4 regions of the Arthrobacter sp. FW306-1B-G06A genome follow, and region 2 is predicted to be linked to each of the others. Evidence: riboswitches for the same ligand, from Rfam matches in the RefSeq annotation. Region 2 holds a riboswitch; each other region holds the start of a gene.
What was found. A riboswitch is a leader RNA that binds a small molecule or an ion and turns the genes downstream of it on or off. The one in region 2 is predicted to bind S-adenosylmethionine.

Region 1: linked by a shared signal. The riboswitch ahead of AC3WJM_RS14065 (hypothetical protein) and the one ahead of metX (homoserine O-acetyltransferase MetX) in region 2 are both predicted to bind S-adenosylmethionine.
Region 3: linked by a shared signal. The riboswitch ahead of AC3WJM_RS03110 (aminotransferase class V-fold PLP-dependent enzyme) and the one ahead of metX (homoserine O-acetyltransferase MetX) in region 2 are both predicted to bind S-adenosylmethionine.
Region 4: linked by a shared signal. The riboswitch ahead of AC3WJM_RS15020 (DUF1737 domain-containing protein) and the one ahead of metX (homoserine O-acetyltransferase MetX) in region 2 are both predicted to bind S-adenosylmethionine.

The regions. Positions count from the first base shown of each region.
Region 1 covers NZ_JBYSXB010000025.1:35,785-43,451, forward strand. Annotated here, with positions in the region: gene AC3WJM_RS14050 (ammonium transporter) at 1-1,036, opposite strand, end outside; gene AC3WJM_RS14055 (helix-turn-helix domain-containing protein) at 1,307-1,882, opposite strand; gene AC3WJM_RS14060 (sodium:solute symporter family protein) at 2,186-3,718, shown strand; SAM riboswitch class IV at 3,800-3,919, shown strand; gene AC3WJM_RS14065 (hypothetical protein) at 3,934-4,254, shown strand; gene AC3WJM_RS14070 (hypothetical protein) at 4,279-4,467, opposite strand; gene AC3WJM_RS14075 (VIT1/CCC1 transporter family protein) at 4,816-5,922, shown strand; gene AC3WJM_RS14080 (matrixin family metalloprotease) at 5,970-6,890, shown strand; gene AC3WJM_RS14085 (polysaccharide deacetylase family protein) at 6,993-7,667, opposite strand, start outside.
Region 2 covers NZ_JBYSXB010000013.1:15,831-23,497, reverse strand. Annotated here, with positions in the region: gene AC3WJM_RS08930 (VOC family protein) at 1-577, opposite strand, end outside; gene AC3WJM_RS08925 (bifunctional o-acetylhomoserine/o-acetylserine sulfhydrylase) at 824-2,140, shown strand; gene AC3WJM_RS08920 (S8 family peptidase) at 2,201-4,558, opposite strand; SAM riboswitch class IV at 4,774-4,889, shown strand; gene metX (homoserine O-acetyltransferase MetX) at 4,903-6,024, shown strand; gene AC3WJM_RS08910 (hypothetical protein) at 6,026-6,418, opposite strand; gene AC3WJM_RS08905 (SGNH/GDSL hydrolase family protein) at 6,484-7,326, opposite strand; gene AC3WJM_RS08900 (alpha/beta hydrolase) at 7,396-7,667, shown strand, end outside.
Region 3 covers NZ_JBYSXB010000004.1:69,422-77,088, reverse strand. Annotated here, with positions in the region: gene AC3WJM_RS03150 (PadR family transcriptional regulator) at 1-278, shown strand, start outside; gene AC3WJM_RS03145 (50S ribosomal protein bL37) at 388-462, shown strand; gene rsrA (mycothiol system anti-sigma-R factor) at 542-799, opposite strand; gene AC3WJM_RS03135 (sigma-70 family RNA polymerase sigma factor) at 796-1,635, opposite strand; gene AC3WJM_RS03130 (DoxX family protein) at 1,853-2,368, shown strand; gene aroA (3-phosphoshikimate 1-carboxyvinyltransferase) at 2,375-3,769, shown strand; gene rsgA (ribosome small subunit-dependent GTPase A) at 3,772-4,887, shown strand; gene hisN (histidinol-phosphatase) at 4,947-5,759, shown strand; SAM riboswitch class IV at 5,919-6,031, shown strand; gene AC3WJM_RS03110 (aminotransferase class V-fold PLP-dependent enzyme) at 6,067-7,479, shown strand; gene AC3WJM_RS03105 (class I SAM-dependent methyltransferase) at 7,531-7,667, shown strand, end outside.
Region 4 covers NZ_JBYSXB010000028.1:22,736-30,402, forward strand. Annotated here, with positions in the region: gene AC3WJM_RS15005 (glutamate--cysteine ligase 2) at 1-415, shown strand, start outside; gene AC3WJM_RS15010 (O-succinylhomoserine sulfhydrylase) at 412-1,620, opposite strand; gene AC3WJM_RS15015 (rhodanese-like domain-containing protein) at 1,621-2,031, opposite strand; gene AC3WJM_RS15020 (DUF1737 domain-containing protein) at 2,028-2,285, opposite strand; SAM riboswitch class IV at 2,296-2,408, opposite strand; gene AC3WJM_RS15025 (hypothetical protein) at 2,513-2,872, opposite strand; gene AC3WJM_RS15030 (Lrp/AsnC family transcriptional regulator) at 2,928-3,359, shown strand; gene ocd (ornithine cyclodeaminase) at 3,519-4,550, shown strand; gene AC3WJM_RS15040 (cupin domain-containing protein) at 4,825-5,352, opposite strand; gene AC3WJM_RS15045 (PAS domain-containing protein) at 5,349-5,750, opposite strand; gene AC3WJM_RS15050 (GMC oxidoreductase) at 5,747-7,495, opposite strand.

The DNA of each region.
Region 1 (7,667 bases), on a different contig from region 2:
GGCCGCCGACAAAGTGGACGGCAACAACATCCAAGGAGTCGTCAAGGCCGATCTTGAACTTCAGTCCGATGGCCAGTGCACAGACGGCACCCGCGATGACGCCGATGACGATGGCGCCAATGGGGTCCACGAATCCACAAGCCGGGGTGACCGCCACCAAGCCGGCGACCGCGCCGGATGCGGCACCAAGGGACGTCGCGTGGCCGTCGCGCAGCCTTTCGACAAGCAGCCAACCGAGGAGCGCCGCGCTTGTGGCCAAGAGGGTATTCGTCCAGGCGAGCGCGGCGATTCCATCAGCGGCCAGTTCCGAACCGGCGTTGAATCCGAACCACCCGAACCACAACAGGCCTGCCCCGAGCATCACGAAGGGGAGGTTGTGCGGCCGGATGTTGGGGTCTTTCATGAATCCGAGCCGCTTGCCGAGCACTACCGCAAGCATCAGCCCTGCCATGCCGGCGTTCATGTGGACGACGGTGCCACCGGCAAAGTCGAGGGCCGAGATCTTGCTGCCGATGATCCCTGTGGATCCGAAGAGGCCGCCGCCCCAGACCCAGTGGGCAATAGGAGCGTAGACAATGGTGACCCAGAGGCCGGCAAACAGCAGCCAGGGGCCAAACCTGACCCGTTCGGCCACCGCGCCACTGATCAGTGCCACCGTGATGATGGCGAAGGTGGCTTGGAACCCTATGAAGACCATGTCCGGCAACCCCGGGGCTTTCCCGCCGATGACGCTGGCCAGTCCGCTGAGTCCGAAGTTCGCGAAGGGATCTCCGATGAAGCCGCCAAGGGTATCCGGGCCGAACGCGAGTCCGTAGCCCCACAGGGCCCAGACCACCGCGACGACGCCAATGGCGCCAAAGCTCATCATCATGATGTTGAGGACGGACTTCATCCTGACCAGGCCGCCGTAGAAGAACGCCAAACCTGGCGTCATGAGAAGGACGAGGGCGGAAGCTGCAAGCATCCAGGCTGTTGCGCCTGGATCGAGGGTCTGGGGGTTCACATCCAGCCCTACGCTGAAGAATACTGGGTTCATTTCGGGAGCCTTCCTGCATATACGGCGCTCCATGGCGCCCGCACGGCGAGACCATTTTTAAAACGAACAGGTCCTGGTACCCCACGGGATACCGACCTTGACGAGTTGCCTTGACTCGAAGGTACAGTCGCCCTGTTTCAGCAGTCGGCACGGATCATTTCAGGCACGTAACACCGAAGGTCCCAGGGTTAAATCCCGGAGTCAGTCATGTTTCAGGCGTGTTACGCCGCGTGTCGGCCACATGCGGTCCCGTATCGCAAAGTGCCGGCGTCAGCGGCTGGCTGCCGGCACCAGGATCCAGAGCACCTCAACGGGCTCGTCGGTTGGATTGACCCAGGTGTGCGGCTCGCGGCCCGGGAAGGACAGCGTGTCCCCCTCTTCGAGTTCGTACTCCTCGTTGGTGAGGATCAATTTGATGCGGCCCTTGACCACGTGCAGGACGTCGACGTCGCAATCGACGGCGTAAAGCTCGGCTTCTCCCCGGCCGCGGGGCTCGATGGAAGCCTGTAGGATCTGCAGCCGTCGTTCCGACCGGGCGGTCAGGAGCCGCTCCACGATTCCCTGGCCGCCAAGCGAAATCCGCGGCCCATCGTCGCGCCGCGTCAGGTGCGTCTCAGGTGCGGCGAAAAGATCGCCGATGGAGACTGAAAGAACTTGGCAAAGCGTCACAAGGGAAGCGACCGACGGCGATGTCAGGTCACGTTCCACCCGGCTCAGGAACCCTTTGGTCAGGCCGGTGGCGTCGGCAACCTGCTCGATGGTGAGCCGCTGCGATTGGCGGGCGGCACGGATTCTGGAACCGATGGCAACGGGGACATTGCTCGGTTCAACGGGGAGAGCCTTCATTCACGAACCTTTCAGGCCGTTTCTGCGGCCCTGTCATTGCAGCAATAGTAGCCGGATCGCCCGCGCGGCAGGGCCTTTGGCAAGCTGGAGGAGCGCCGATGAGTCTGCTGGGCGAGACAGCACCTTGACTGTTACTCGCATCACTACGTATCCTCATAGGCAACAAGTGTTGTTTGTGAGGCATACATCACAGACTACTCTCCCCAATCACCAGCGCAGAGACCTTCCGCAACCCGCAACGAAACCCAGCGGACCGGCGTCGGAATCCCCAAGGGCTCTGCGCATCACTTTCAGGAGCCAACCGTGGACTCTTCGTTCATCAATATTGCGATCGTGGTGGTGTATTTGCTCGCCATGCTGGCCTTCGGCTGGTGGGGCAAGTCGCGCACCAAGAACAACAGCGATTTCCTCGTGGCAGGACGCCGCCTCGGTCCGATGCTCTACACCGGCACCATGGCCGCAGTCGTCCTCGGCGGCGCATCGACGGTTGGCGGCGTCGGCCTCGGCTACAAGTTCGGCGTCTCCGGCATGTGGCTGGTTGTCGCGATCGGTTCGGGCGTGCTCCTCCTGAGCCTGCTTTTCGCCGGCACCATCCAGCGGCTGAAGATCTACACGGTCTCCCAGATGCTGAGCCTGCGTTACGGACAGCGCGCCACACAGACTTCCGGCATCGTCATGCTCGCCTACACCCTGATGCTGTGCGCCACGTCCACGGGCGCCTACGCCACCATCTTCGTTGTCCTCTTCGGCTGGGAGCGCTGGCTCGCCATCGCCGTCGGCGGCGCAATCGTCCTGGTCTACTCAACGATCGGCGGCATGTGGTCCATCACCCTCGCCGACCAGGTGCAGTTCATCATCAAGACCGTGGGCATCTTCTTCCTCATGCTCCCGTTCGTCCTGAACGCCGCAGGCGGCTTCGATGGCATCCGTGCCCGCGTTGACGCCAGCTTCTTCCAGTTGGACGGCATCGGAGCACAAACCATCATCACGTACTTCGTGGTCTACACCCTGGGCCTGCTGATCGGCCAGGACATCTGGCAGCGCGTCTTCACCGCCAAGACTCCCAAGGTGGCCCGTTGGGGCGGTGCCACCGCGGGTATCTACTGCGTCCTGTACGGCGTCGCCGGCGCATTGATCGGCCTTGCCGCCCGCGTGGCACTGCCCAACATCGACGTGAAGGCCCTCGGCAAGGACGTCGTCTACGCCGAGGTTGCCACGCACATCCTGCCGATCGGCATCGGCGGCCTCGTGATGGCCGCAGCAGTCGCGGCCATGATGTCCACGGCTTCCGGAGCCCTCATCGCCGCGGCCACCGTTGCCCGCGCCGACGTGGTCCCGTTCGTGGCCAGCTGGTTCGGCAAGACCGTCAACACCGACGACACCGAGAACCCCGAGCACGACGTCAAGGCCAACCGCTACTGGGTCCTCGGACTGGGCATCGTGGCCGTGTTGATATCCATGGCGGCGCAAGACGTCGTGGTCGCCCTGACCATCGCCTACGACATCCTGGTGGGCGGCCTGCTGGTTGCCATCCTGGGCGGCCTGGTCTGGAAGCGGGGCACCGGTATTGCCGCGGCCTGGTCCATGGCCGTGGGGTCCGTACTGACCCTGGCCCTGCTGATCGCCTATGCCACGGGAATCATCCCCAGCGAAGACGGCGTCTACGCCAACGATCCCATCTATTGGGGCCTCGGAGCCTCGTTGCTGGTGTACGTCGTGGTCTCGCTGCTGACGCCTCCCACGGAGCCCCAGGTCCGCGAAGCATGGGACCGTCGCGTCGCCGGAGGAGTCACCGAGGAACTCCCGCTGGAGGCCCACCCGGTGGCCAGCCACTAAGTTTCACAGAGTCAAGTACGACGGCGGCGCCTCACCTTTTTCCGGGGTGCGGCGCCGCCGTCGCATGTACAGTAGGAAGAGCTTCAAGAGATGTGGCGCCAAGCTCCGACTTGCCACACGCCAACCCCATGTTCACGGGTGGTTCGGATGAAGAAGCGGCCCGGCTCGGACCAGAGACAACCGAACGGGCAAGAGCAACTCCACAGGAGAAGGCCATGCCTTTCGAAAACGGCGCCACCGCCATAGCCGACCGCACCACCCAGCCCAGCACCCTCTTGTCGCCCCGCCCCCGCCGGGTGGACGAATTCGTCCGGGTGATTCCCGGCGTCGACCTCTCCCAAGGCTCCGTCACGTTCGTCGTGGACGGAAACCTGGAACGCTATTGGCACCATGAGCCGCGGCTCATCACCCAAGCCCTTTCAAAAGCGGTCCAGCCCGCCCGCTGGTTCCCCGCCACACGGAAACTCACCCTGACGGTGGCGGCAACCGGGCACCGGGCAGGCGTGCAGAGGCACTTCATCCTGAGCGCGTTTTAGCTCCGGGGTTTAGCGAGCCCGGGGCTATTCGAACTCTTCGTCCTCGCGGTGTTCCTCTGCGTCGAGCGGAACCACCCGTTCGTCGTCGTCGAGGACCTCGGATTGTTCCTCCCAGTCCTCGTCCACCTCAAGGTCTTCGCTGTAGTCGTAGGCGGGATCGGCCTCGACCGTGGGACGGTCGGGGTGGCGGGCGTGGGTTTCGGTGCTGTCCATGGTGCAACCTCCGTTCGACGTGCCGCTGAGCCCATCGCACAGGCACATGAGGCAGCCGGTCACCACGCTACCCCGCCAATTCGTGGACCCTGTCCATCCATCCCAGCACTGCCCCCAGCCGCGGTCAAGGCCTCCCGGGAGCCTCCCGTTTTTGAGGCGCGCCTAAAACGTCCAGTGAGGATTGCCAGCCGAAAAACCGCGGAAATTGGCGATAGAGTGGAGCCGCAATGAGGCGATGAAGCCCGCCCCAGCAACCCAGGAGTCCCGGTGCACCCGCACGCAGATCCACAGAACCCGACAGATCCAGACAACGCGCATCCCGACAATCCCTCGGACCAAAGCAGTCCATTGCAAGATGAAGCGGCCCCCAAGACTCCCCCGTCGTCGTCGGACATCAAGCGCTGGCGTCAGTACTTGGCGGACGAGCGGGCCGAGGCCGCCGTGTACCGCCAACTGGCGCAGCGCCGCGACGGCGAGGAACGCGAAATCCTGTTGGCACTCGCAGAGGCCGAGGGCCGCCACGAGGCACACTGGCTCAAGCTCCTCGGGGAACATGCCGGCATGCCGAAGGCGGCCTCGATCCGAAGCCAAATGCTCGGCTTCCTCGCCCGGAACTTTGGATCAGTGTTCGTGCTGGCCCTCGCCCAAAGGGCTGAAGGCCGCTCGCCTTACGCCAAGGATCCAGCAGCGACCCGCGCCATGGCGGCTGACGAACAGATCCACGAGGAAGTAGTCCGCGGCCTGGCGACGCGCGGCCGCAACAGGTTGTCCGGCACTTTCCGCGCGGCCGTATTCGGCGCCAACGACGGCCTTGTCAGCAACCTCTCACTCGTAATGGGCATGGCGGCCACCGGCGTCCCCGCCACTGTGGTCCTGTTCAGCGGCATCGCAGGCCTGCTGGCAGGCGCGCTGTCCATGGGTGCCGGCGAATATGTCTCTGTCCGCTCGCAGCTCGAGCTCCTCAAGGCCACCCGCCCCACCCAGGCCACGCTGACCGCAGCCCCGGCCCTGGACATCGAGCACAACGAGCTGGTCCTCGTGTATCTGGCCCGGGGCATGTCCCGCGAAGCCGCCGAACACCGGGCCGCTGAACGCATGGGCGTCTACAGCTGCGATTGCGATCCCAGCCTCTCCCTGCACCCCGAAGTGGAAGAAACCGTCAATGAGCACGAGGCCGTGGGCTCCGCCTGGGGCGCCGCGATCTCGAGCTTCTGCTTCTTCGCTTCGGGCGCCATTGTGCCCATCCTGCCGTTCATCTTCGGCATGACCGGCTTCGCGGCGCTTGCTGTGGCCGGCACGCTGGTGGGCATCGCGCTTCTGTCGACCGGCGCCGTCGTCGGCTTGTTGTCCGGAACCTCGCCGCTGACCCGCGGCCTCCGGCAGCTCGCCATCGGTCTCGGCGCGGCCGCGGCCACGTATGGGCTGGGCTTCGTCTTCGGCGCTGTCATCGGTTAGTACCGCCGGCCCGCTGGGGTGCCGGGTACGGGGATTTGGGGGAAGACTTGCATTCAAACTACGGGTACGACGGCGGCCCGCCGCCCAAGCGCCCCAGCACCGCGCTCGCGCTGTTCCGAAATTTGATGCTGGTGGCGGTGGTCGCTGCCGTAGCCGTGTTGGTCAGTGGATTCCTCCGGGGCGACCCTGGAATCACCGGCTTGCTTCCGAACCTGGCCCCGTCCGCCCACGCCACGGCAAGCAGCTCCGGGCCGGGCGGGGCTCCCGGACAGGGTCAGCCAAAGGCGGCCCGCGCGCCGGATACACCGCCGCCTGGCCTGGAAGAAGCCGGCCACCCGCTTGGCTCCCCCGCCAAGCCTGCGGTGGCCAGCAACTCCTTCAAGTTCCTGGCCACCAATGCCGACGGCACCCCCGTGGGCTACTCTCCGTGCCGGCCACTGCACTACGTGGTCAACGCGGCTCTCGCCCCGGCCGGATCCGAGGGGCTCATCGCCGACGCCATTGCAAAGATTGCCGCTGCTACGGGCCTCACATTCGTTGACGACGGCACCAGCAAGGAAACCCCCTCCGAGAAGCGCAAGCCGTACCAGCCCGCGCTCTACGGAGACCGTTGGGCCCCGCTGCTGATTTCCTGGACCACTCCCGAGGCGGCTCCCGCATTGACAGGATCCGTCATCGGAACCGGCGGCAGCACCATGTACAGCTTCGGCACCGGACCCAAGAGCTACGTCTCGGGAAGCCTGGACTTGGACGCCCCGCAAATCACGGAACTGCTGGGCGTCTCCGGCGGCGCCCATTACGTCTCCGCGGTGATCCAACACGAACTTGGCCACGTGGTTGGCCTTGACCACGTAGACGATCCGATCCAGCTCATGTACCCGGAGATCGGCGCCCCTGATGGTTTGGCGGCCGGAGACCTGAATGGACTCTACAAACTCCACACCGCTCTGTGCCGCACCGACCTGTAGCCCGGCCCACCCTTAGCCCGGCCCACCCAACTAGCTCGCATTAGGTGTCGTTTTGGGCCCTGATAACGACAACAACTGCGAGTCAGTTGGGTGGGGACGGGCTTAGTTGGGGGCGGTTTCCAGCACGCGGGCGGACGTGAAGCTGGCTCCTGCGCCCGGGTAGGACGGGACCTCGATCCGGGCGTGGCTGTGGATCTCGTTCACCGTGGCCTTGGTGTGCTCGGCGATCCGTTCCAAGGTGGTCACCCACATCCCGTCCATGGCCTTGACTCGTCCGATCAGCTGCTCCAAGGCAACCGCCTTGGACGGACGGCCGGAGATGAAGGGGTGGTTGGTCAAGACGAAACAGCTGCCTTGGGTGTGGTGGGCTTCGGCTTCGAGGGTCCACATCTCCAACACCTTGGCCGGACTCTCGATGACCCCGCTGCCTGTCACTCCCGGATAGAACGCGTATTGTTCCCAATCGTCCAAGGCCCAATCCACCGGGATCTCCACGATGTCCCGCGAATCACCCGAATCCGAGGCAACCGCCATGCGGTAGGGGGCATCGCCGTCGAGCAGGCTTGAATCGTAGAGGAAGCCACGGTCCGCGAGCAGCGCCGGCGAATGCCAGTTGAGCTCCCACCACGGTGCCCTGTAGCCGACCGGCCTGACCCCGGCTACCTTCGCGAGCGCGTCGAGCCCGCGGTCCAGGTAGTTGGCCTCGGTGGCGGCGTCGATTCCCTGCATTGGCTCGTGCAGGTAGCCGTGGTGGGCGACTTCATGGCCGCCGTCGAC
Region 2 (7,667 bases):
GCGGAGCCATCCATTGGACTGCAACGTCCTCGAGAGGCTTCTCCACGGGTTCCCCTAGCCACTCGGTGACACGCTCCGCGGAGCCGGCGATGGTGAGGCTGGACATCTTGACGTCGCTTGGGTAGACGAGGGACGGGTGAAGTGCAGGGTCGCCCTCCCACCGCAGCAAGTAGGGAACCTGGGGATCGGCGATGAGCCCCAGGATGCCGATTTGCGACCAGACGAGTTCGCGGCCGTCCGGGAACTTGCGGTTGCCAGGAACGGCGGCGCGTCCAAGCCGCTGTTCGAACGGGCTCAGGTCGTCCACAGCGACGCACCAGCCCATCCAACCACCTCCCGCGGCGGAGCGTGCACGGACGGCTTGTCCAAAAGGTGCCTTGTCGGATGCCGGGTGGTCAAGGACCTCGACAACTTCCAGGTATTTGTGGTCAGCAAGGGGAATGATCATGTTCCGGGTACCGAAGCGCGGGTGCACTCCGCCCCGGACTGCGTCCACTCCCAATGCTGCGGAAATCCGCTCGGTGGTGGCCAAAAGGCCATCTCGTTCACAAGCGTAAGAGACGTGATCCATGCGCATGGCTTCATCTTGGCACTTTGTGATGGAGCTCTCAGCTAAGTCAAGCCTAACCAAGGTGGGATGTATCGAAAAGGCAGCTCAGAGTCACTTCAGGACGCGCCGGGACCGAAAACTACTGTGTTCGTCACAAAGCTTCCGGAGCCCGCAACACCATCCCTAGACTGGCGGCAACCGAACGCCGGCAGGCTGAATACTTCGGCCCGGCAAGCTGAAGCACGGCAAGAGCCCAGACAACCAGGAGTCCGCATGTCCCAAGGATGGTCATTCGAAACGCGCCAGATCCACGCCGGCCAGGAGCCGGACTCCGCCACCGGAGCCCGGGCACTCCCCATCTACCAGACCACCTCGTTCGTGTTTCCCAGCGCGGAAAGCGCTGCCAACCGCTTTGCGCTCGCCGAGCTGGCGCCCATCTACACCCGGATCGGCAACCCCACGCAGGATGCTGTGGAACAGCGCATTGCGAGCCTGGAAGGCGGCGTGGCCGCGCTCCTGCTGAGCTCCGGCCAGGCCGCGGAAACGTTCGCCATCCTCAACGTCGCCGAGGCCGGTGACCACGTGGTGGCCAGCCCGAGCCTCTACGGCGGCACCTACAACCTGCTGGCGCATACGCTGAAGAAATTCGGAATCTCGGTGACCTTCGTCGAGGACCCGGACAACCTCGACCACTGGCGCGAGGCCGTGCAGCCAAACACCAAGCTGTTCTTCGCGGAAGTCGTCTCCAACCCCCGCCAGGACGTTTTGGACATCGAAGGCGTCTCCCGCGCCGCGCACGAGGCTGGAGTCCCGCTCGTCGTGGACAACACCCTCGCCACGCCCTACCTGATCCGGCCCATCGAGTGGGGCGCTGACATCGTGGTGCATTCGGCCACCAAATACCTGGGCGGGCACGGATCCGCCATTGCCGGTGTCATCGTGGACTCCGGCAACTTCGATTTCGGCAAGGACCCCGAGCGGTTCCCCAACTTCAACACCCCGGACCCGAGCTACAACGGCCTGGTCTATGCCCGCGACCTCGGCAAGGACGGTGCCCTCGGCGCGAACCTCTCCTACATCCTCAAGGCCCGGGTCCAGCTTTTGCGCGACCTCGGCTCGGCAGTTTCACCGTTCAACGCTTTCCTGATCTCCCAAGGAATCGAAACCCTCAGCCTGCGGGTGGAACGCCACGTGGACAACGCCACCAAAGTGGCGCAATGGCTCGAAGGGCGCGACGACGTCGAATCGGTCGCGTATGCGGGGCTGCCATCCAGCCCGTGGTTCGAACGAGGACGGAAGTACGGGCCACGGGGAACCGGCGCCGTGGTGTCCTTCACCATCCGGGGCGGGATCGACGCCGGCAAGCGCTTCGTGGACGCCCTGGAGCTGCATTCCCATGTGGCAAACATCGGCGACGTCCGTTCCCTGGTCATCCACCCCGCGTCCACGACGCACAGCCAGCTGACGCCTGAACAGCAGGCCGTGGCCGGCGTGAGCCCGGGACTGGTGCGGCTGTCCGTCGGGATCGAGCACATCGACGACATCCTCGCGGACCTCGAGTCAGGATTCCGGGCGGCCAAGGGCAGCTAGGCCAGCCGCCGGTTCGTTCCGTGATGGGTCGCCCACTCCGGTGGGCGCCCCATCTCGCGGTTAGCCCGCGATGTAGTACCCGGAAGTGTCGGCTATGAGCTGCACTGTGCCGTTGGAGTTGTTGGTGAAGGAAATCGTACCGTCCGGAGCAACGGGCGTAATGGCGAAGTTCGGGATGATCTGTCCCGTCGCGTAGTTCACGTTCGAGGTGCTCGGCTGCGGGCTTCCTCCGGCGTAGGCGGTGATGAACCCGAACGACGTCGGGTTGGCCACGGTGATGTTCATCGCGACAGCGGAAACACCGGACGCTGGAATGCCACCCTGTCCCGCGACCTTGACGTTGATGGTCTGTCCGGGGGCAACAGGTCCGTTGATCCCGCCGGTGCCGTTACGGGTATCCAATTGGCGGAACGGGGCCTGCGCGGAAAACGCCCCGGCGGTTGACGGTGTGCCCGCAAGGTAATAGCCCGAGGTATCGGCGATGATCTGGACGGTTCCGCCGGAGGTGTTCGTGAATGAAATCGTCCCGTCGGGAGCGACCGGCGTAATGGCGAAATTCGGAACGATCTGTCCCGCCGCGTAATTCACGTTCGAGGCGTTCGGACGCGGAGTCCCGCCTGCGTAAGCGGTGATGAAGCCGAACGACGAGGGATTGGCCACCGTGATGTTCATCGCGACGGCGGAAACACCGGAAGAGGGAATACCGCCGCGGCCTGTGACTTTGACGTTGATGGTCTGTCCGGGGGTAACGGGTCCGCCGACGCCGCCGGTGCCGTCACGGGTATCCAGCTGCCGGAACGGGGCCTGGGCGGAGAACGTCCCGGGAGCGGGCGACGCGCCAGGCGTGAGGGAGTAACCGGTGATGTCGGCGATGAGCTGGACCGTGCCGTTGGAGCTGTTCGTGAAGGAAATCGTGCCATCGGACCCCACCGGCGTGATCGCGAAATTCGGGACGATCTGCCCTGGGGCAAAATTCAGGTTCGAGGTCGCCGGACGATTTGTTCCGCCGGCGTACGCGGTGATGAAGCCGTTCGACGTCGGGTTGGCCACCGTGATGTTCATTGCGACAGCGGAAACTCCGGTCGCCGGGAGGCCGCCGCGTCCCGCAACCTTGACGCTGATCGTCTGTCCGGGGGCGACCGGCCCGTTGACGCCACCGGTCCCGTCCCGCGTGTCAAGCTGCCTGCAGGGGGTTGTAGCCGCAAATCCGCCCAACGGGTCTTGCGACGGCGAAAAGAGCGACGGGCTGACGTACAGCAGCCGGTTAGGCATGCAGTTTCCGGTCGACTGGACTATTCCGGCTGTTGCGCCGACGGTCAACGTTGCCGAGACCTGCGCGGGGCTCCACGAGGGATGCATGGCGAGGAGCATCGCGGCCGCTCCTGCCGCATGCGGAGAGGCCATCGAGGTTCCGTTCAGGACAGCCGTTGCGGTATTTGACGTCTGCCAATCCGAGGTGATCTGGACTCCTGGTGCGTACAGGTCGACGCAGGGACCGTAGTTGGAGAACGATGCCTGCCGGTCGAAGCTGTCGCTCGCGGCCACCGTGATCGCGGCAGGCACTCGGCTGGGGGACAGCGTGCACGCGTCCGTGCTGGAATTGCCGGCCGCCAAGGTGACGGTAATGCCGTTATTGATCGCGCCCTGGACAGCGTCGTCCAGGCTCTGGTTCGCAGGTCCGGAGAGGCTGAGGTTGGCGACGGCGGGTTGGCCGGGCTGGTGCTGCTGGACCATCCAATCGAGGCCGGCTATGACGTCGGAGGAGTATCCCGTACCGTCGCAACCAAGGACCCGCACCGGCACGATGGTTGCCGACTTGGCCATGCCGTAGGTGCTGCCGGCCGTGATGCCTGCTACGTGCGTCCCGTGGCCGGCGTCGGGCATTGCCGGATCGGTGCAGGGGGCATTGGCGGGCTGCCCCGAGAAGGCACTCCACCCCGCGGTCACCCGACCGCCGAAGTCCACATGGGTGCCAAGCACCCCGTTGTCCACAATGTAGACCTGAACCCCGGCGCCGCTCGAAGGCGGGGTGTAGCTCCCGGACAAAGGGAGGGTGCGCTGATCGGTCCGGTCGAGGTTCCAGGGTGCCGGCGCTTGGGTGTCCGAAATCCGAACCGGTGTGTCCCGCTCGACCGATGCCACGTGGCTCGACTTCGCCAACGCAGCGGCCTTCGCTGGCGTCGCCGTGACGACCGCGGCCTTCACGGCATGCGTGAACGTTTTGTCCACCGAGACTCCCTGCGAGCGCAGCTCCGCGGTCTTCCCGTCAACGTCGGTGCCTTCGGCGTAGTGGACCACGTATCTGTCTTCGCGTGCTGCCGGAGTCGTGTCGGCGTGCGCCGGCAGCGGCACTCCCACGGTGAAACCTGATACCAGCAAGAACAGGGCTATTGGAACGACGCCGGATGGCTTTTTCACGAGCTTCAATCTTCCTGTGACGCACAGTGGCGGCGGAGACATCCGAAGGATGCAGACTGCTGCGCCCAATTCTATCTCCAGTCACACAGGCATCACCCGTCTCTTCAATTTCAGACATCCACAACCCCGGCTTCGTGAACAAAACGCGGCCAAGTGTCACAAAGCTGTCATAATCTTCGTCAGAAGGGGTCCGGTTTTCCTAGACTCTTCCCATAGGTCATGAGTGCCAGCGACAGCCCCGGCTTGCTGGCCGGCAACCCTCCTTTCGCGGCGGGGTGCCCCGGGTGAAGACCTGGCCCTTCGCTGTGTTGGCGGCGGGCAAGCGCGATGTGAGGTGTCGACGAATGACAATTGCTGCAACAGCCATACCCCTTTCAGGTACCCAGGACGGAACCCTCAAGTATGTTTCCGTAGGAGGGCTCGAACTGGAGGCCGGGGGTTTCCTCCCTGAGGTCGTCCTTGCGTACGAGACCTGGGGCCGGCTCAACGCCGACGCTTCCAACGCCGTCCTCGTGGAGCATGCACTGACCGGCAGCACCCATGTGGCCCGTGGCGAGAGCGACGAAGAAGGCTGGTGGGAGCAACTCGTTGGTCCCGGCGCCACCATCGACACGGACCGCTACTTCGTGGTCTCCGTCAACATCGTGGGAGGCTGCTACGGCAGCACCGGGCCGTCGTCGAGCGCTCCTGACGGCAAGCCGTGGGGCTCCCGCTTCCCGCTTGTGACCTTGCGGGACAGCACTGTAGCCGAAGCCCGGCTGGCCGACGCCTTGGGGATCCACAGCTGGCACACCGTGGTGGGCGGGTCCATGGGCGGTGCCCGCGCACTGGAATGGGCCGTCAGCTATCCGGACCGCGTCAAGCGATGTGCCGTGATTTCGATCGGGGCGTACAGCACTGCCGAACAGATTGCGTTCGCGCAGGCCCAGACGCTCGCCATCCGGCAGGACGCCGACTTCAAGGGCGGCGACTACTATGGCCAGGCCGCGCCCGAGGCGGGGCTGGCCCTCGCCCGGCGGATCGCCCACATCACCTACCGTTCGGCGGATGAACTGGACTTCCGCTTCGGCAGGAACGCCCAAGGCGGCGAGGCGCCCCTGCAGGCTGCGGCCTTAGGGGACCGGGGCCGCTACCAGGTGGAGAGCTACCTCGACCACCAGGGACGAAAGCTGGTCCAGCGCTTCGACGCCAACAGCTACATCGCCATCACCGAGGCGCTCATGAGCCACGACATCACTCGCGGCCGGGGCTCGTTGGAGGACGCGTTGTCCGTGGCCACGGCGAAGTTCTTCGTTGCCTCGGTGGACTCGGACCGGCTCTATTTCCCGGAACAATCGCACGAGCTGGCCAAGGCCTTGCCCGGAGAAGTCCCCGTTCATGTGATCGAGGCGCCCATCGGGCACGACGGTTTCCTCACCGAGATCGGCCAGCTCGGCCCCCAGCTGCGGGAGGCGTTCTTCGGCTGAATCAGCCGTTCATGATCTCCTGGCGGAGCTTCATGTAGTCCTCCATGGCAATTTTCCCGTCGCTGTACTCCTGGTCGAGTTCGGCCAGTTTCCGTGCCCGGTAGCCTTGCGGCGCGCTGTCCGGCTGGGGCGCGCTGTTCGCTTGCGGAGTAGCCGACGACGGCGGAGCGGCCTGAGGTGCGGGCATTCCCACCGGGGGTTGCGGCTCAGCCGGGAAGATGACCGGGGGTTGCTCCGGGTATCCGACGGGGTAGTGCTGTGGAGGATAGGGCTGCCCGGGGTAATCCTGCGGAGGGAAGTCCCGGAGCCTGCGCTGGCGCGATCGGTTGTACATGCGGATCCCCATGGGAATCAGCCAAGAGCAGACGATGATCCAGAAGATCACATTGTTCACGGTGGAGGGCCTCCCTAGTCTTTCACCAGCTTAGCCCCGCTCCCTGTGACCCACACGGCTCCGGTTCAGCTCCGGGGCAGGATGGTGTCGGCAGGACCGAAGACGGGTCCCGGCGTCGGGCGTTTCGGCAGGATGCCGTCGCCGGAGGAGCGGTGCCGGATCCGGCGGATGACCCACGGGACAAAATACTCCCGGGCCCATACGAGGTCGCCCGAGCGGGCCTCGCGCCAGCTGCGCTGGGGGAGCGGCTTGGGGAACAGCGGCTCGAGGTTGTGGGGCACATTGAGTGAATCGAGGACCATCGCCGCGATGGTGTGATGGCCGAGCGGCGAGAAGTGCAGGCGGTCTTCGTCCCACATCTGGGAGTTGGAGAGTTGCCGCAGGGACCACATATCGGCGATCACGGCATCGTGGCGGGCGGCCACCGTGCGGAGGTTTTCGTTGTAGATGGCCACTTTGCCGCGGATCCGGCCGAGGACCGATGACGCGGTGTCCGGACCGTTGAAGAGAACCACGGTGGCGCCGTCGGAACTCAGGGTCTGCACTGCGGCATCGAGTTTCTCGGCCAAGGCGTCGGGATCGCCGCCGGGACGGATGAGGTCGTTGCCGCCTGCGGAGATGCTCACGAGGTCCGGCTTGAGGTCCATGCACGGGCCAAGTTGTTCGTCGAGGATCTGCTGGAGCAACCGCCCGCGGATGGCCAGGTTGGCGTAGGCGAAATCCCGGTGTCCCCGGCTCAGTTCCTCGGCTACGCGGTCGGCCCAGCCGCGATGTCCCCCGGGGTTGTTGGGCTCGGGGTCGCCGATCCCTTCGGTAAAGGAATCACCCAATGCCACATAGCGGGTCCACGGATGAATCCTTTCGTCCGGCTTTGGTCCCACCGTGGGATCAATGTCACTCACGTCCATATCCTGCCTCTTGCTGCAACGCCACGCGCCCGTAGCTTGTTACTCATGGGTAACTGCAAGAATAGTCCCATGAGTCAAGCTTCCGCCTTTCCTGCCCCGGTCGTTTTGTGGTCCCACGAAGAGGAGGAGCGGGCTGGCAAGCCATTGCTGGTTCTGTTGCACGGTTACGGGTCCAACGAGCAGGACCTCTTCAGCCTTGCAGGCTTGTTGCCCCAGGACTTCGTCGTCGCTTCGCTCCGTGCGCCGATCGCGACGGGCCCGGGCTTCACGTGGTTCCCGCTCACGGCGTCCATCGACTATTCCCTCGATGCCGTCAAGGACGCCGCGGAGTATGTATTTTC
Region 3 (7,667 bases), on a different contig from region 2:
ACATGCGCGGCTTGCGTGCAGACCTGGCGGCGACTGCCGAAGCCGCGCGAGCCAATGCGAAGTCCACGGACTTCCAGTCGTGGGCCGGAAGCTACTCTCCGGAGGGACACCGCATCCTGAAGGAAGCCGAAATGATGGTCCAGTCCTTCCGTGATGACATCCGGGTGGAGCTGCGACAGCACGCCGGCTCCAAGGCCCTGACTCCGGTCGCCCTTGAGACCGTGCGCACTGTCCTGGACCAGGCCAGGATCTCCATCCGGAATTCCCTGCGCGGCTGAGTCCCCCGATTCCCTCCGCGGTTGGCCGGCACGGTTCGCGGGGCGGCCCCGTGATGTGGGAGACTGGAGGGCAGCTTTATTGAGTATCAAGAATCTAAGGAGGCCAGCTATGAGCAAGCGTGCACGTAAGCGTCGTGACCGTAAGCGCGGCGGCGCAAACCACGGCAAGCGTCCCAACACCTAAGCCAGCGGCTTAGCGTAAGACTTAATGCGGAGGGCCCCGGAAACCATCAGGTTTCCGGGGCCCTTGCCGTTTGAGGCTGTTAGACGTCCACGGACTTCATAGCGTGGATCCTGTCCAGGATCGAGTTCTTGAGATTCTCAGGAGCCGCTTCCGTACAGGAGCGCTTGACCACGGTGCGAATGACGCACTCAAGGTCGTATTGCTCGGTGCACTCCGGGCAGTCTTCCAGATGCACCTTGATCTCTGCGATGTCCTCGCGGGTCAACGCACCGTCGAGGTACTCGTAGATACGCTGCATCCGAGCATCGTCGCAGTCGCCCAATCCTTGGCAGCTCATTTCCTTTTCTCCTGTTTTTTGCTTGTGGCCGCGCCCACGGCCAAGGCCTTTTCTTCCGCGCCGGCGCTGATTCCCCGTTCTGCGGCGTAGTCCGCCAACAGATCGCGCAACATTTTCCTGCCGCGATGAAGCCGGGACATGACCGTGCCGATCGGGGTATTCATGATGTCTGATATTTCCTTGTAGGCGAAGCCTTCGACGTCAGCGAAGTACACCGCGAGCCGGAATTCCTCCGGAATGGACTGCAGGGCGCTCTTCACGTCCGAGTCCGGCAAATGGTCCAGTGCCTCCGCCTCCGCAGAACGCAGCCCCGCCGACGTATGGGACTCCGCCCGCGCCAGCTGCCAGTCTTCGATGGTGTCCGAATTCGACTGCAACGGTTCGCGCTGCCGCTTCCGGTAGAGGTTGATGTACGTATTGGTCAGGATGCGGTACAGCCACGCCTTGAGGTTGGTACCCGGCTTGTACTGGTGGAAGGCGGAGAAGGCCTTGGTGTAGGCCTCCTGGACCAGGTCCTCGGCGTCGGACGGATTCCTGGCCATGCGCATGGCGGCCGAATAAAGCTGGTCGACATACTGCATCGCGTCGCGTTCGAAGCGCGCCCTCCGTTGTTCGGGGGTCTCCGTTGCGAAGTCCACCGCAATCTCGACGTCGGACTCAACCGTCGCGTCGCCGTCGGACGTTGCGTCCGTGACTTCGGTCGCTGCCTTGTACATGGCCGCTGCGGCCGGATCCATGGTGCTCATTGCATCCAAGTCTACTGTCACCCTCCGGGAGTCCCCTGGCAGCTCCCGCCCAAGCGCCAAGTGTCCCTCGCGGTCCTTAACCAAGGCCAAAAAACCATCTCCACTCAAACGACATGACAAAGCGCGGCACCACACACACGCCACAATCCAAGGTCCAGCCCATACCGCACCTTCTTCTGACAACGGCAAGCTCCGGGCAAATATTCCGCAAAGATGCAAGACTAGATCCGACTGCACCCCGTGAACACCGCACCACTTGAACGCAGCACCACCTGAACACCGTGGCACGCCATCCAGGAGGCAAAACATGTCCCTCGTCCGTTTTCTCGCCAGGCCAATGTTGGCTTCCAGTTTTGTCGTCGCAGGGCTGGACAAGCTCAAGAACGCGGATGACACTGCCAAGCAGCTCTCTCCGCTGCTCCGCCGCGCTTCCGAGTCACTGCCTTTCCCGGCGGACGAGAAGACGCTGGCGAGGGTCATCGGCGGTGCGCAAGTGGGCGCCGGCGCCTTGCTGGCACTCGGCAAATGCTCCCGGTTCTCGGCAAGCGTGCTTGCCGGCATCTCGGTCCTGAACACTTTTGTCGAGTGGCGTTCTGCCGACATCAGCACCAAGGAAGGCCGGCTCGCCCGCCGCGCCCAGTTGCTCAAGAACATTTCGCTGACGGGTGGCGTTTTCCTCGCCGCCGTCGACACCGCGGGCAAACCAAGCCTCGCATGGCGTGCCGAACACCTCGCCATGGACGCCAAGAAGGCCACGGGCAAGCAGTTCAAGAAGACAGACCGTGCCGTCCGCAAGGCCGTAGACAACGCAGTTGGAGCATAAGGAAGCATGCCAGGATCCCCCGCCACGCAGACCGACGATTCAGGAAGCGCCACGGCGCCCGCACTCCCCCTGTGGCCGGCACCCTTCGCCAGCCACCCTGTGGATGCCACGGTCACGGTTCCCGGCTCGAAGTCGCTGACCAACCGTTATCTGGTCCTGGCGGCCTTGGCCAACGGCCCAAGCAGGCTGCGGGCACCCTTGCATTCGCGGGATTCCGCCTTGATGGTCGAGGCCTTGCGCCAGCTTGGCGCCACCATCACCGAAGTTCCCGGCGATGGACACTACGGCCCGGACCTTGAAGTCACCCCCATCGATCCCGCGGCCACGGCGTCGGAGACCGCCATCGACTGTGGCCTGGCCGGCACGGTCATGCGCTTTGTGCCGCCGCTCGCGGCCCTCCGCAACGGCGCTTCGGTGTTCGACGGCGACCCCCACGCGCGGCTTCGTCCCATGGGCACCATCATCGAAGCCCTCCGGACACTCGGAGTGGAAGTCAGCGGCCTCGACGGGCATACAGCGAACTCCCTCCCGTTCAAGGTTTCCGGCACAGGCTCTGTCCGCGGCGGCCACTTGGTGATCGACGCAAGCGCTTCGTCGCAGTTCGTCTCCGCCCTGTTGCTGGTCGGCGCCCGGTTCGATGAGGGCCTTCACCTCGAGCATGTCGGCAAGCCCGTGCCGAGCCTCGACCACATCAACATGACCGTCTCGGTCCTGCGCGGCGTCGGAGTGCAGGTGGATGACTCCGTGCCGAACCATTGGCGGGTCGCCCCCGGCACCATCCAGGCGTTCGACGAGAGGATCGAGCAGGACCTTTCCAACGCGGGTCCCTTCCTCGCCGCGGCGTTGGCGACGAAGGGAACCATCCGCATCCCCAACTGGCCGGCCAACACCACGCAAGTCGGGGACCTTTGGCGGGACATCCTCGCCACCATGGGTGCAACCGTCACGCTGGACAACGGCACACTGACGGTCACCGGCGGACCGGAAATCCTGGGAGCGGACTTCGATGAAACCAGCGAACTCGCTCCTACCGTAGCGGCATTGTGCGCCCTGGCAACCGGTCCTTCCCGGCTCACCGGCATCGCGCATTTGCGGGGACACGAAACGGACAGGCTGGCCGCGCTGGTCGCCGAGATCAACCGGCTCGGCGGCGACGCCGAGGAAACCAGCGACGGCCTGGTGATCCGGCCCGCAGCGCTGCACGCCGGCGTCGTGCACAGCTACGCCGACCACCGCATGGCTACTGCGGGCGCCATCCTGGGGCTCGCCGTCGAGGGTGTCCAGGTTGAAGACATCGCAACGACGTCAAAGACCATGCCGGAATTCCCGCACATCTGGGCGTCGATGCTCACTGCCGGCGCAGCTGCCGCGGACACCGTTTCAATGGAGACAAGCAACTGACGATGGCTCGCGACGCACGCTCCTGGGATGAGTCCGATGTCCGGATCCGCCCCAACAAGAAGGGCACACGACCCCGTACGAAGGACCGCCCCAGCCACGACGACGCCGTGATCGGGCGTATCATCACAGTCGACCGCGGGCGCTACACCGCGATCGTGGGCGAAAGCTCGGACAACGAGCGCATCGTCATCGCGGCCCGCGCCCGGGAGCTCCGTCGCTCCCCTGTGGTTCCCGGGGACTTCGTGGCGCTCGTCGGCGATGTGTCCGGAGCACCGGACACCCTCGCCCGCCTCGTGCGCGTCGAGGAGCGAAAGACCCTCCTGCGGCGAAGTGCCGATGACACGGATCCGATCGAGCGGGCCGTCGTCGCCAACGCCGACCAGCTCGTGGTGGTGGTTGCGGCAGCCAATCCGGAACCACGCACCGGATTCATCGACCGCGCCTTGGTGGCAGCGTACGACGCCGGAATCGAGCCGCTGCTGCTCGTCACCAAGGCAGATGTCAAGGATCCGACGGAACTACTCGCCAACTATGTGAGCCTCGGTTTCCCCATCATCATCAGCCGGACGGCCGACGCAGGCGCCTCCGGAATCGACGCCCGCTCCGACGACGGCCTGTCCGCCCGCCTCGACAGTGACGCCGTCGGCCAGTTGCGGGACTACCTCGACGGCAAGGTCACCGTCCTCCTGGGCCATTCAGGCGTCGGGAAGTCCACTATGGTGAACGCCCTCACCGGGGCCGAGCGCGCCACAGGCGGGGTCAACGCCGTGACGGGGCGCGGACGCCACACCTCGTCCTCTGCCCTCGCACTGAAGCTCAGCGACGCCCCTGGCGGAAGCTGGATCATCGATACGCCCGGCATCCGTTCTTTCGGCCTCGCCCACGTGAACCCGGACCGCATCCTGCACGCCTTCCCGGACCTGGAGCCGGGGACGGAAAGGTGCGAGCGTGGTTGCAAGCACGATGCCTCCGCCGTTCGATGCGGGCTGGATTCCTGGGTCGCCGAAGGCCACGCGGGCGAGGCCGGCCCCGCCCGCCTTGCATCGCTCCGCAGGCTCCTTGGTGCGGACCCGCGCATGGAAGCCCAAGAGGCCAAGGAACTGGGTACGGTCAACTAACTCAGCGCATGCCGTCCTACCTCCCCGGCTCACCGGCGAATAGACGGTAGTTTGGAACCATGACCCAACCCGATTCGAGCTACAACGACGACCTACGGCTGGCCCATGTGCTGGCCGATTCCGTCGATTCCCTGACAATGGAGCGGTTCAAGGCGCTGGACCTCCAGGTGGAGACCAAACCCGACCTGAGCCCAGTCACCGATGCCGACAAAGCCGCCGAGGAAGCAATCCGTGGGCAGCTCTCCCGCTCCCGGCCCCGCGACGCCGTCCTCGGCGAAGAATTCGGCAGCACGGGCCACGGCTCCAGGCGTTGGATCATCGATCCCATCGATGGGACCAAGAACTTCGTGCGCGGCGTACCCGTCTGGGCTACGCTCATCGCCCTCGTGGACGAGGGCGAAGTAGTAGTGGGGCTCGTGAGCGCTCCGGCGCTCGGCAAGCGTTGGTGGGCGGCCAAGGGCTCCGGCGCCTACATGGGCCGGTCGCTGGCCGCCGCCACCCGGTTGAAAGTTTCCAACGTGTCCCGGCTCGAAGACGCCTCGCTTTCCTACTCCGAGCTTTCCGAGTGGAAGCAGCACGGGAAGCTGGACAACTTCCTGGGCCTCGAGAACGATGTCTGGCGCAGCCGTGCGTACGGCGATTTCTGGTCCTACTGCCTCGTTGCCGAGGGCGCCGTGGACATCGCCGCCGAACCGGAACTCCAGGTCTACGACATGGCCGCCTTGGTGCCGATCGTCACCGAGGCCGGCGGACGCTTCACATCCCTGGATGGCGCGGACGGCCCCTTCGGCGGAAACGCCGTCGCCACGAACTCGATCCTCCATTCCGAGGTCCTCAAGAGGCTCAACCCCGAACTCGACGACCTTCTGTAGCCCCCCTGTTCACTGAATAAACGACGGCGGACGCCCCCTTTTAGGGGCGTCCGCTGCTTTTTCTTCGGCTGAAGGCACATTTTTCGGGCGGTGTAACAATCCGCTTAACAATCGCGGTCACATTGGAACCCGCCTCGCCGGTGTCCTACTCTCTTTACAGGTCACGAGTGCCAGCGCGAAACCCCGGTTTGCTGGCCGGCAACCCTCCATCGCGGCGGGGTGCCCCGGGTGACGACCCGGCCGGTCCGGAACGGATGCGGCAAGCGCGGACCCCCTGCACGCAGGGGTCCCTCTTGAGTGAGGTCCCATGAGCACAGCCACAATTACTTCTACGGCTCTTTCGCAGCACCACGAAACCGCACAGCAGCTGCCTCGGGCATCCCGCCCGCTGGCCGCGGTCACCGGCGCGGAGTTGCAGGCACCCCTGATCCAGGGCGGCCACATCCGCTACGCCAACCTTGACTACGGCGCATCCGCACCTGCCCTGACGGTTGTTTCCGCGTACCTCAACGAGATCCTGCCGTACTACGCGAGTGTGCACCGCGGCGCAGGCTACGCCTCCCAAATCAGCACCTCCGTCTACGAAAACGCCCGCAACATCGTCCGTGACTTTGTTGGCGGACGGCCGGACGATTCCGTCATTTTCACGCGCAACACCACCGATTCCCTCAATCTCCTGGCCGGCTGCTTGCCGGTCACAGACGGCAAGCACACCGACGAAGTCCTTTACCTGGACATCGAGCACCACGCAAACCTGCTGCCGTGGCAAGGCGTCCCCCACCGAAGCATTGTTGCCGCGGAAACCTTGTCGGAGACCGTAGCCAATGTCCGCACAGCCCTCTCCCATGGTGGCGTCAGCCTCCTGGCTGTCACCGGCGCGTCGAATGTGACCGGCGAAATCCTGCCCATCAAGGAACTAGCTGCCTTGGCCCACGAATTCGGGGCGCGGATTGTGGTGGACGCGGCGCAACTTGCCCCGCATCGCCGCATCAACATCGCCGCCGCGGATGTCGACTACTTGGTTTTCTCGGGGCACAAGCTTTATGCACCGTTCGGCGCGGGTGTCCTGGTGGGCCGTCCCGACTGGCTCGACGCCGGCACGCCGCATCTGGCAGGAGGCGGCGCCGTCCGGGAGGCGCGCCTCGATTCCGTCAGCTGGGCCACGGGACCGGCCAGGCACGAAGGCGGCTCGCCGAACGTTCTCGGTGCGGCCACCCTCGCCCGGGCCACACAAGTCATCGCCAGCCTCGACCACGACGAATGGCACGCCCACGAGGCCGCCATCCGCTCACACCTGGTCGAAGGCCTCAAGGAAATCGACGGCGTGACCGTGCACCAGATCTTCAGCGACACGGATCCCGAGGACACCATCGGCGTCGTGAACTTCTCGCTCCAGGGCTACGACGCCGGACTTGTGGCGGCCTATCTCGCGGCCGAGCACGGCATTGGCCTGCGCGACGGGCGCTTCTGCGCCCACCCGCTGCTCAAGCGCCTCGGCCTTCCCTCCGGATCCCTCCGGGCCAGTTTCGGCGTAGGGTCGCGTTTGGAAGACGCCACCCGGCTCATCGCGGGCATCCAGGCGCTCAAGAGCAATGGCCTCGGTTGGGACTACGTGGTGGACGCCGGCCGTTGGGTGCCCGCGAACGATCACCGCAGCTACCCGGAATGGGCTCCCAACACTCCCGGGACCGCGGGCGCAGCTCCGTGCAGCACCGACTGATTGCGGTAGATTCGTAGGGTATTTTTTCCTGTCCTACGAAGGAGTTTCCGCGTGGCCCCGCGACCCAAAGGCACGTCAGCCGGCCCCAAGCTCTATGAGGAACGGCGCCTTGAACTCGGTCAGAGTTTCCAGGACGGCGGAGAGCACTATGACCGTGTCCGGCCCGGATACCCCGCGGATTCAGCTGA
Region 4 (7,667 bases), on a different contig from region 2:
AGAGCCCGCTGCCGTGCCCACTGCGCTTTTGCGGATGGCGTCCTGGCAAGCAAGCAACTTCGGACTGCGTACCGAACTGCTGGACTTCGGAACCTTTCGCCCGGAGCCCGCCGCCGACGTCGTCTGGTCGTTGGTGGAATACTTGGAACCCGTGCTCGCCGAACAGGGTGAATTCGACTTGGTCCAAACCGGCGTGGCAGCCATCTTGAGCCGTGGCAACGGCGCCATCGAACAGCGTGGTGTTGCCGGGCGCTGGAGCGAGAGCAACGGGAGCGCGCCCGACGCCGCCGGGCTGGCCGCCGTCGTCGAGCACGCCGTCCAGATCACGATGCGCTCAGAGAGGGACGAGAGCGACACCAAGCCGCAACCCGTCCTCACCTGGGTGCGCCAGGACTGGCGCGAAGCGCCCGGCTAGACCTGCTTGAGGGCCCGCTCGAGGTCCCCGATGAGATCGTCCACATCCTCCAGCCCCACCGAAAGCCGCACGACGCCGTCGCTCAGGCCAATTGCCGCGCGGCCTTCCGGACCCATGGCACGGTGCGTGGTGGTGGCGGGATGGGTGATGAGGGACTTGGAGTCGCCGAGGTTGTTCGAGATGTCGATGACGGCGAGCCCGTCCAGCAGCGCGAAAGCGGCCTCCTTCGCCGATCGCCCCGCGGAGGGGAGCAGCTCGAAGGTGAGCACAGTTCCGCCGGCCTTCATTTGCTTTGCGGCGAGCTCGAACTGCGGGTGCGACTTCAGCAGCGGGTACTTGACCCAGCTGATGGCCGGCTGTTCCTCGAGCCACTCGGCGATCCGCAACGCAGACGCCGAGGAGTGGTTGACGCGCAGCGCCATCGTCTCCAGGCCCTTGGTCAGGACCCAGGCGTTGAACGCGGAAAGCGACGGACCGGTGTGCCGCATGAGCTGCTTGACGGGACCGTCGATGAACTCCTTGGTGCCCAGGATCGCTCCGCCGAGGACCCGGCCCTGGCCGTCGATGTGCTTGGTGCCCGAGTAGACAATCACGTCTGCTCCGAGATCGCCGCAGCGCTGCAGGAGGGGGGTGGCGAAGACGTTGTCGACGACCACCGTGGCGCCGGCCGCGTGGGCCAGCTCGCTCACCGCGGCGATGTCCACGATTTCCTGCATGGGGTTCGACGGCGACTCGAAGAACACTGCCGTTGTCGGCTCGGACAGGGCAGCACGCCACTGGTCCAAGTCAGGCCCGTCGACGAATACGGTCTCGACGCCCCAGCGCGGCAGGATCTCATTGAGGATGACGAAACAGGAGCCGAAGAGCGAGCGGGCGGCAACTACGCGGTCACCGGCAGCAAGCAACGCACCGAGGGCGGTGAAGACAGCGGACATGCCCGACGCCGTCGCGAAGCACGCTTCGGTGCCTTCGAGCAGGCGGAGGCGCTCCTGGAAGGTAGCTACGGAGGGGTTGCCGTAACGGGAGTAGACGAAGCGTTCGTCCTCGCCCGTAAATGCTCGCTCGGCGGCTGCGGCGGACTCGTAGACGAAGCCGGAGTTCAGGAAGACGGCCTCGGACGTTTCCTGGAAGTTGGTACGGTCAAGACCGCCGCGGACGGCCTGGGTGTCAGGGCTCCAGCTGGCGGCGTCAGGATTGAAAGTCACTTAGATGTTCCCCAGGTTCGTCGGAAGTCCACGGTTTTTCCAGCCGTTCACGGTTCGCTCGCCGTAGCGGTCCGGCTCGCCCTCAAAGCCCTCGAGGACGTTGTAGGAGGTGTAGCCGGCCTGGGTGGCGGCAATCGCGGCGGCGATGGAGCGCTGTCCGGAGCGGCAGAGGAAAACCAGTTCGGTGCCGTCCGCCTCCGGGGCCTGCTGCGTCAACTCTTCGATGAAACGGGTGTTGGGGATGCCTCCGGCCAGGTTCCACTGGATGAACAGGGGATCGTTCTCGGTGGCTTTGGTGTCCGGGATGCCGATGTGTGCCCACTCGCCTTCGGTGCGGACGTCCACCAGGATGGCGCCCTGCTCGAGCTTGGCCCAGGCGTCGTGCGGGCTGAGGTCGCCTGCGTAGCTCATGCGTGGCCCTCGCCGTCGAACTCTTCATCCAGCTGGTCCACCGCATTGGCAACGGCGGCATCTGCGCTCGCGATTGCCGCGGGCAGGACGATGGCCTGTGCCACGATTACGTCCGTGCCGTTGAAGGTCGCGGCCGGGCTGCCGTGCAACACGTATCCCTCCGCGAGGGCGGTGGAGATCCGCTCGCAGAATTCCTTGGTGTCAGGGCCCGTGATGAGACGGTACGAGAGTTTTTCTTCGGTGGGTTCAGGCATTGGTGCTCCTCAGTCACGCTTGCAGTTCGAAAGTGTCGATACGCCGAGTAGTCACCTGAGGCACCCCGCCGGAGAGAGGGTTGCCGACCAGCAAGTCAGGGCTTCGCGCTGGTGCTCATTACTCAAGAAGAAAAATAACATCCACGACGGCGGCCTGCATCACCGGCCGACGTCATGTTCCGTAACCGGACGGCAGCCAGGCTGGCGAGGGCTGGGGTGCCAGCGTCCTAGGACTCGGTTTCATTGGGCAGCGGTTCCAGGCTGGCCTGGATCCGGGGTGGAATGGCGTCGAACCGCGATGCTACTGCCGTAGGGGAGTGATGAAAAGTGGAACCTTGATGCTTCCGGATTTCCAGCAGTTCGTGGACGGATATCCCGGTGGCCGTGGCGAGTGCATGCAGCGAGAGGCTGTTGTGATGAGCCAATGCAAAAACCACACCCGACAAGGCTTCGAAACCTTCTGTCTCGTAGATTTCCTTCACCAGGTTGGACATGCCATTTGCATCATCGATTGATCCCGCTGACGCACCAGTCGCCATGGCCGTCAGGGACCATGCAGCAGAGTCGGGGCTGATGTAGATGCTCATGTCGATACCCTACGGACTCAGGCCCGCTTGGGGAATGGGCGATACGTTTATCTTTATGGCAGCACTCACCGACCTTGACCGCCAGCTCCTCTCCGCTCTCCGGGAGGACGGCAGGGCCTCCGTGGCGAGCCTTGCGCGCAAGCTGGGCGTTGCTCGGGCCACCGTGAATAGCCGGCTTGAGCGTCTTGTCTCCTCGGGGACCATCGTTGGCTTCACCGCGAGGGTGCGCGACGAGGTGGATCCACTTGCGATCCGGGCCATTGCGCTCATTGCCGTGGAGGGAAGGTCGGCGGACAAGGTCATTCGCCAACTCCGCGGACTTCCCGAGATTTGGGCGCTACACACCACGAACGGCGGTTGGGATCTCGTGGCCGAGTTGCGCACGGAAAGCCTCAGCGACTTTGACCAGGTGTTGGGCAGGATCCGCGGGATCGAGGGGATCGTCAATAGCGAGACGAGCCTGCTGCTCAGTTCCGTCCTGCGATAGTCGCTTTTATGACGGACGCCTGCCGTTGATCATTGTGTGCATAAGCAGTCATCATTTTGTGCATGTTTTCAATGAAAAGTACGTACTTTGGCAATTGTGGATGCATATCGCCGCTCCGTAGCCTCGTAGCAACAGTGCTTATGAGGGAAAGGAGCGCACATGACGCGCTTTGTCGATGTCCGCAATATGGTTCGTTGGACGGCCGGACGGGGCCCGGAGACCATCATCTCGGAGATGATGCAGTACCTGGAAGACGACTTCCGGCGGTGGGAATCTTTTGACAAGACTCCGCGGGTGGCAAGCCACACGCCATTTGGCGTCATCGAGCTGATGCCCACCAGCGACCAGGAAACCTACGGCTTCAAGTATGTAAACGGACACCCCTCGAATCCCGCGCGCGGCTTCCAGACCGTGACAGCTTTCGGTGTCCTGTCCGACGTCCACAACGGCTACCCGACGTTCCTTGCGGAGATGACAGTTCTGACAGCGTTGCGGACGGCGGCCACGTCCGGGATGGTCGCAAAGAGACTTGCGCGCCGCGATGCCCGGATCATGGCGATGATCGGAACCGGAACCCAATCCGAATTTCAGGCGCTGGCCTTCCGGGCGGCCCTGGGTATAAACAGTGTGAGGATCTGGGACACGGCCCCGGCAGCGATGGAGAAGTTCGTCCGGAACATGGCTCCCCTCGGCTTCGAGATCACCATCGCAGGCTCAGCGGCCCATGCAGTGGAGGGAGCCGACGTCGTCACCACGTGCACGGCGGACAAGGCCAACGCCACCATCCTGACGGCAGACCAGGTTTCGCCCGGAGTCCACATCAACGCGATCGGAGGCGACTGCCCAGGGAAGACTGAACTCGACGCTGCCATCCTCGGCATCGGTGACGTCTTTGTGGAGTACGATCCCCAGACGCGGATTGAAGGCGAGATCCAGCAAATGTCCGCCGATTTTCCCGTCACCGAATTCTGGCAGGTCCTGGCCGGGCACGCTCCGGGCCGGACCTCCAGGGACCAAATCACGATATTCGATTCCGTGGGCTTCGCGATCGAGGACTTTTCCGCCTTGCGTTATCTCCGCGATGCCGTCGAGGGTTCGGAGTTCTTCGAGGAGATTGACCTCGTCGCTAATCCCGATGACCCCAAGGACCTCTTCGGCCTGGTGCGGGAACTGTCGCCGATCGGCTCCTGAGATGCCCAACTGGTCCCCACCGCCACCCTCGCCTCGCAAGTCCCCGTCGGCTCCCAGCCTTCGCGAGCTCAGGCAGGGACCCTCGCCGGCGGGCCCCACGGCCAGGGAACCCGGGCGGCGTGGGCCCACGCATTTGTTGTCGTTTTGGAGCCTCTAAACGACAACTACTGCTAGTCAGTTGGGTGGGAGAAGCCTGGTGCGCCGGCCCCAGAACCGGCGCACCAGACGTTTTATCCGGGCATCCCGCCTGCCCAGCCCATCCCGCCGGCCCCGGCTACACCACCGCCAGGCGCAGGATCAGCTCGGCATGCCCGGGGAACCTCATGACGAGCGACTCGATGTCCCGTGCCGTTGGTTTCGCGGAGTCCGATCTCTCGTATCCCGGTGCGAGGCTGCAGCTCACCAAGGCGAACCCCGGCCCGGCCAACTCGGCACCGAACCAGGTGGAGTTCGGGGCAACTCCTTGCAACATCTCGCCTGCTTCCGGATCCGGCCCCAACAAGGCTTCGGTATAGCCAAAGTCCTGAAGTCCGAGCTCCCGGGAGAAGACGTGCAGCCTGATCGGTGTCCCCACGTGGAAGAACCACAATTCGTCCTGCTTGAGGGCGTGCAACTGGAGGACCTCACCCGCCTCCAGCAGGTACCAGTTGGAACTGTAGAGCGGATGGTCGACGCCGAAACGCGGAGGCAGCGCCGATCCGGCGATGTCCTCGTTGCTCACGAGCGCGGGCGCGAACCAGCCGCCCACGCTAGCAGGGGACATGTCCAACCGTTTGATCCAGTCCTCTGCGAATCCACTCATGTGACCGGGTCCTTCAGTGAGAAGCAGACGGTGATGCCGATGATGTCCTTGCTGCCCGGGGCCCGCAGCAACCCCTTTTGGGTCACGATGTCCACATTCACCATGCCGCCGTCCTTGCTGGGGACGGCGATGGTCTCGTGGAAGTTGAGCAACGGCTTTCCGCTCGCCATTACTTCCTTGTCGTGCGCAACGTGTTCCGCGCGCGAGTCCTGGTGCCCGATCAGCTCCGACTTATCCATGCCCACCAGGTCCGCGAAGTTCTGGTTGACCCACAGGAAGACCGAATTCGCGTCCTTCACCACCCAGTACACGCCGTCCTGCCTGTCCAGCACATCGGCGACACTCATAGGCGGAACCGTGGGAAGGAGCGCCGGGTCCAGCGCCGGGGCGACAGTCATGGCGCTGCCGCCGCTCCGCCGTCGGCCTCGAGTCTTTCGGCGAGGTCTTGCGCCAAGGCGACCATTGTCATGGTCGGGTTCCACGAACCGCCGGTGGGCCAGAGGCTGCCGCCCGTGACAAAGACGTTCTGCACGCCGTTGAGTCGGTAGTCGATTCCGACGACGGCGTCCTCCTCTTCGCCGATCGGCAGGCTCGAGCTTTCGTGGACCAATCCCGGAACGCGGCGCTCCGGGATGGCGGGACGCTCGGCACCCCAGGTTCCGTCGTCGGGATCTCCGCGCCAGTATTCGACCCGCTCCGCGCCGGCCGGGGAGAGGACCCGCTCCAGCATCTGGAAGGTTCCCTCGTCCATGGTGTCCCAGGTGTCGTCGTCGGTGGCGTTGGCCAACACCTGCAAGGTGACGTTGCAGGTGGGGTCCGCTCCGCCGGAAAGCCGCAAGTGGTTCTCCGGGTTGCTTTCGTCCAGTTCGCCGAGGACGGCGCAGACGAACACCAGGTAGTCCTCCGAGGACCGCAGCTGCGCGAGCGAAGCCGTGGCGACGACGTCGGGGGCGTAGCGTTCGGACTTCTGGGCGTTCTTGTCCGGGCAACGGTCCGAGAGGACCGAAAGCTGGACGTGGTACTGCATGCCGGCCGGGCTCTTGCCCGCCAAATAGATGGCCGCCAGTTCCAGCTCGCCGAGTTGTCCGCTGAAATCAAAATCCTCGCGGGGAACCCTGGCCACCACCGAGGTGATGAAGTGGGCGCTGAAATGCCCGCCGGCCCCCTGCACCTGCGGGAAGGAATTGAGGACCAGCGTTGCCGGTGGAAGCGTGCCCATGGCCAGGACCAGGTTGGCGTTGCCGACGTTCACTACGCCGCGGTTGGTGTTCAACGCGGTGGCCCGTCCGTCCTGCTGGAGCACGCTCAACACGGTGCAGTCCGTGACCATGCGAAGAGCCGCGCCCTTGCCTTGGGCCTCGAGGGCTGCTTGCTTGTCCGTCAGTTCAAGGAGGACTGCCGGCGTCGAGAACTTCGCGAAGTCCACGCCCGACGTCGCGCCAGTCGCCGCAGCGAGCGGTGCGGGCATGCTGCGGGTGGCGGAATCGATCTTGTGCAGGCCTGCCTCAAGCCGTTCCTGCAGGGCTTTCTGCATGATTCCGTAGACCGGCCGGGTGTCGTTGATGAGATCGACGACGTCGGCCGACCGGCCGGCGTCGATCTGGTCCGCCGAAACCACGTTCAGGAGGTCTTCCGCGGACGTGAAGTGAGACTTGGCGGCGTCCATCACTGCCCGCGGCCAGCCCCGCATTTCATCTTCCTCGGGGCGGGGGCACCATGCGCTCCACATGATGCTTCGTCCGCCGTAGAAAGGGACCATGCCGTGCTGCCACGAAATCTTGCCCGGCGGCTGGGTGGCGGTGGCAGCTGCCAAGGTCCACGGGAAGGTCTCCGAGAGGCCTCCCAGGGTCTCCTTGTAGGGCAGCGGCAGGTTCTGGAAGTGCTGCGGCAAGAAAAACGGACCCCGTTCAATGATCAGGATCCGTGCGTGCGGGTTGACTGTCAGTGTCCGCTCGGCGAAGGCGTAGGCGCAGAACCCACTGCCGATGACGATGTGGTCGAATTGTTCCTCTTCGCGGACTTTTTTCCATTCCCCCTCGGAGAGGAAGAAAACGTGATCCATGACTTTCTGGGGCGAGGGATCCTGGGGTCCGGGCGTGGGAAACCCGTGATTGAAATTCTGGGACGAAGAAACTGCACTCATAACGATGCCCTCCATCAACTTTGCTGATTCCACGGCACCGTGAAACCAGGTGCCCACTGGGCCTAGAGGCAGATCACCCTTCCCCAGCAGAGTTCACGGGACTAGTTAACTACTGCCGCCATGGCGGCACAATAGAGTTCGGTGAGGATCCACGGTCGGCGGCTGAAATCCG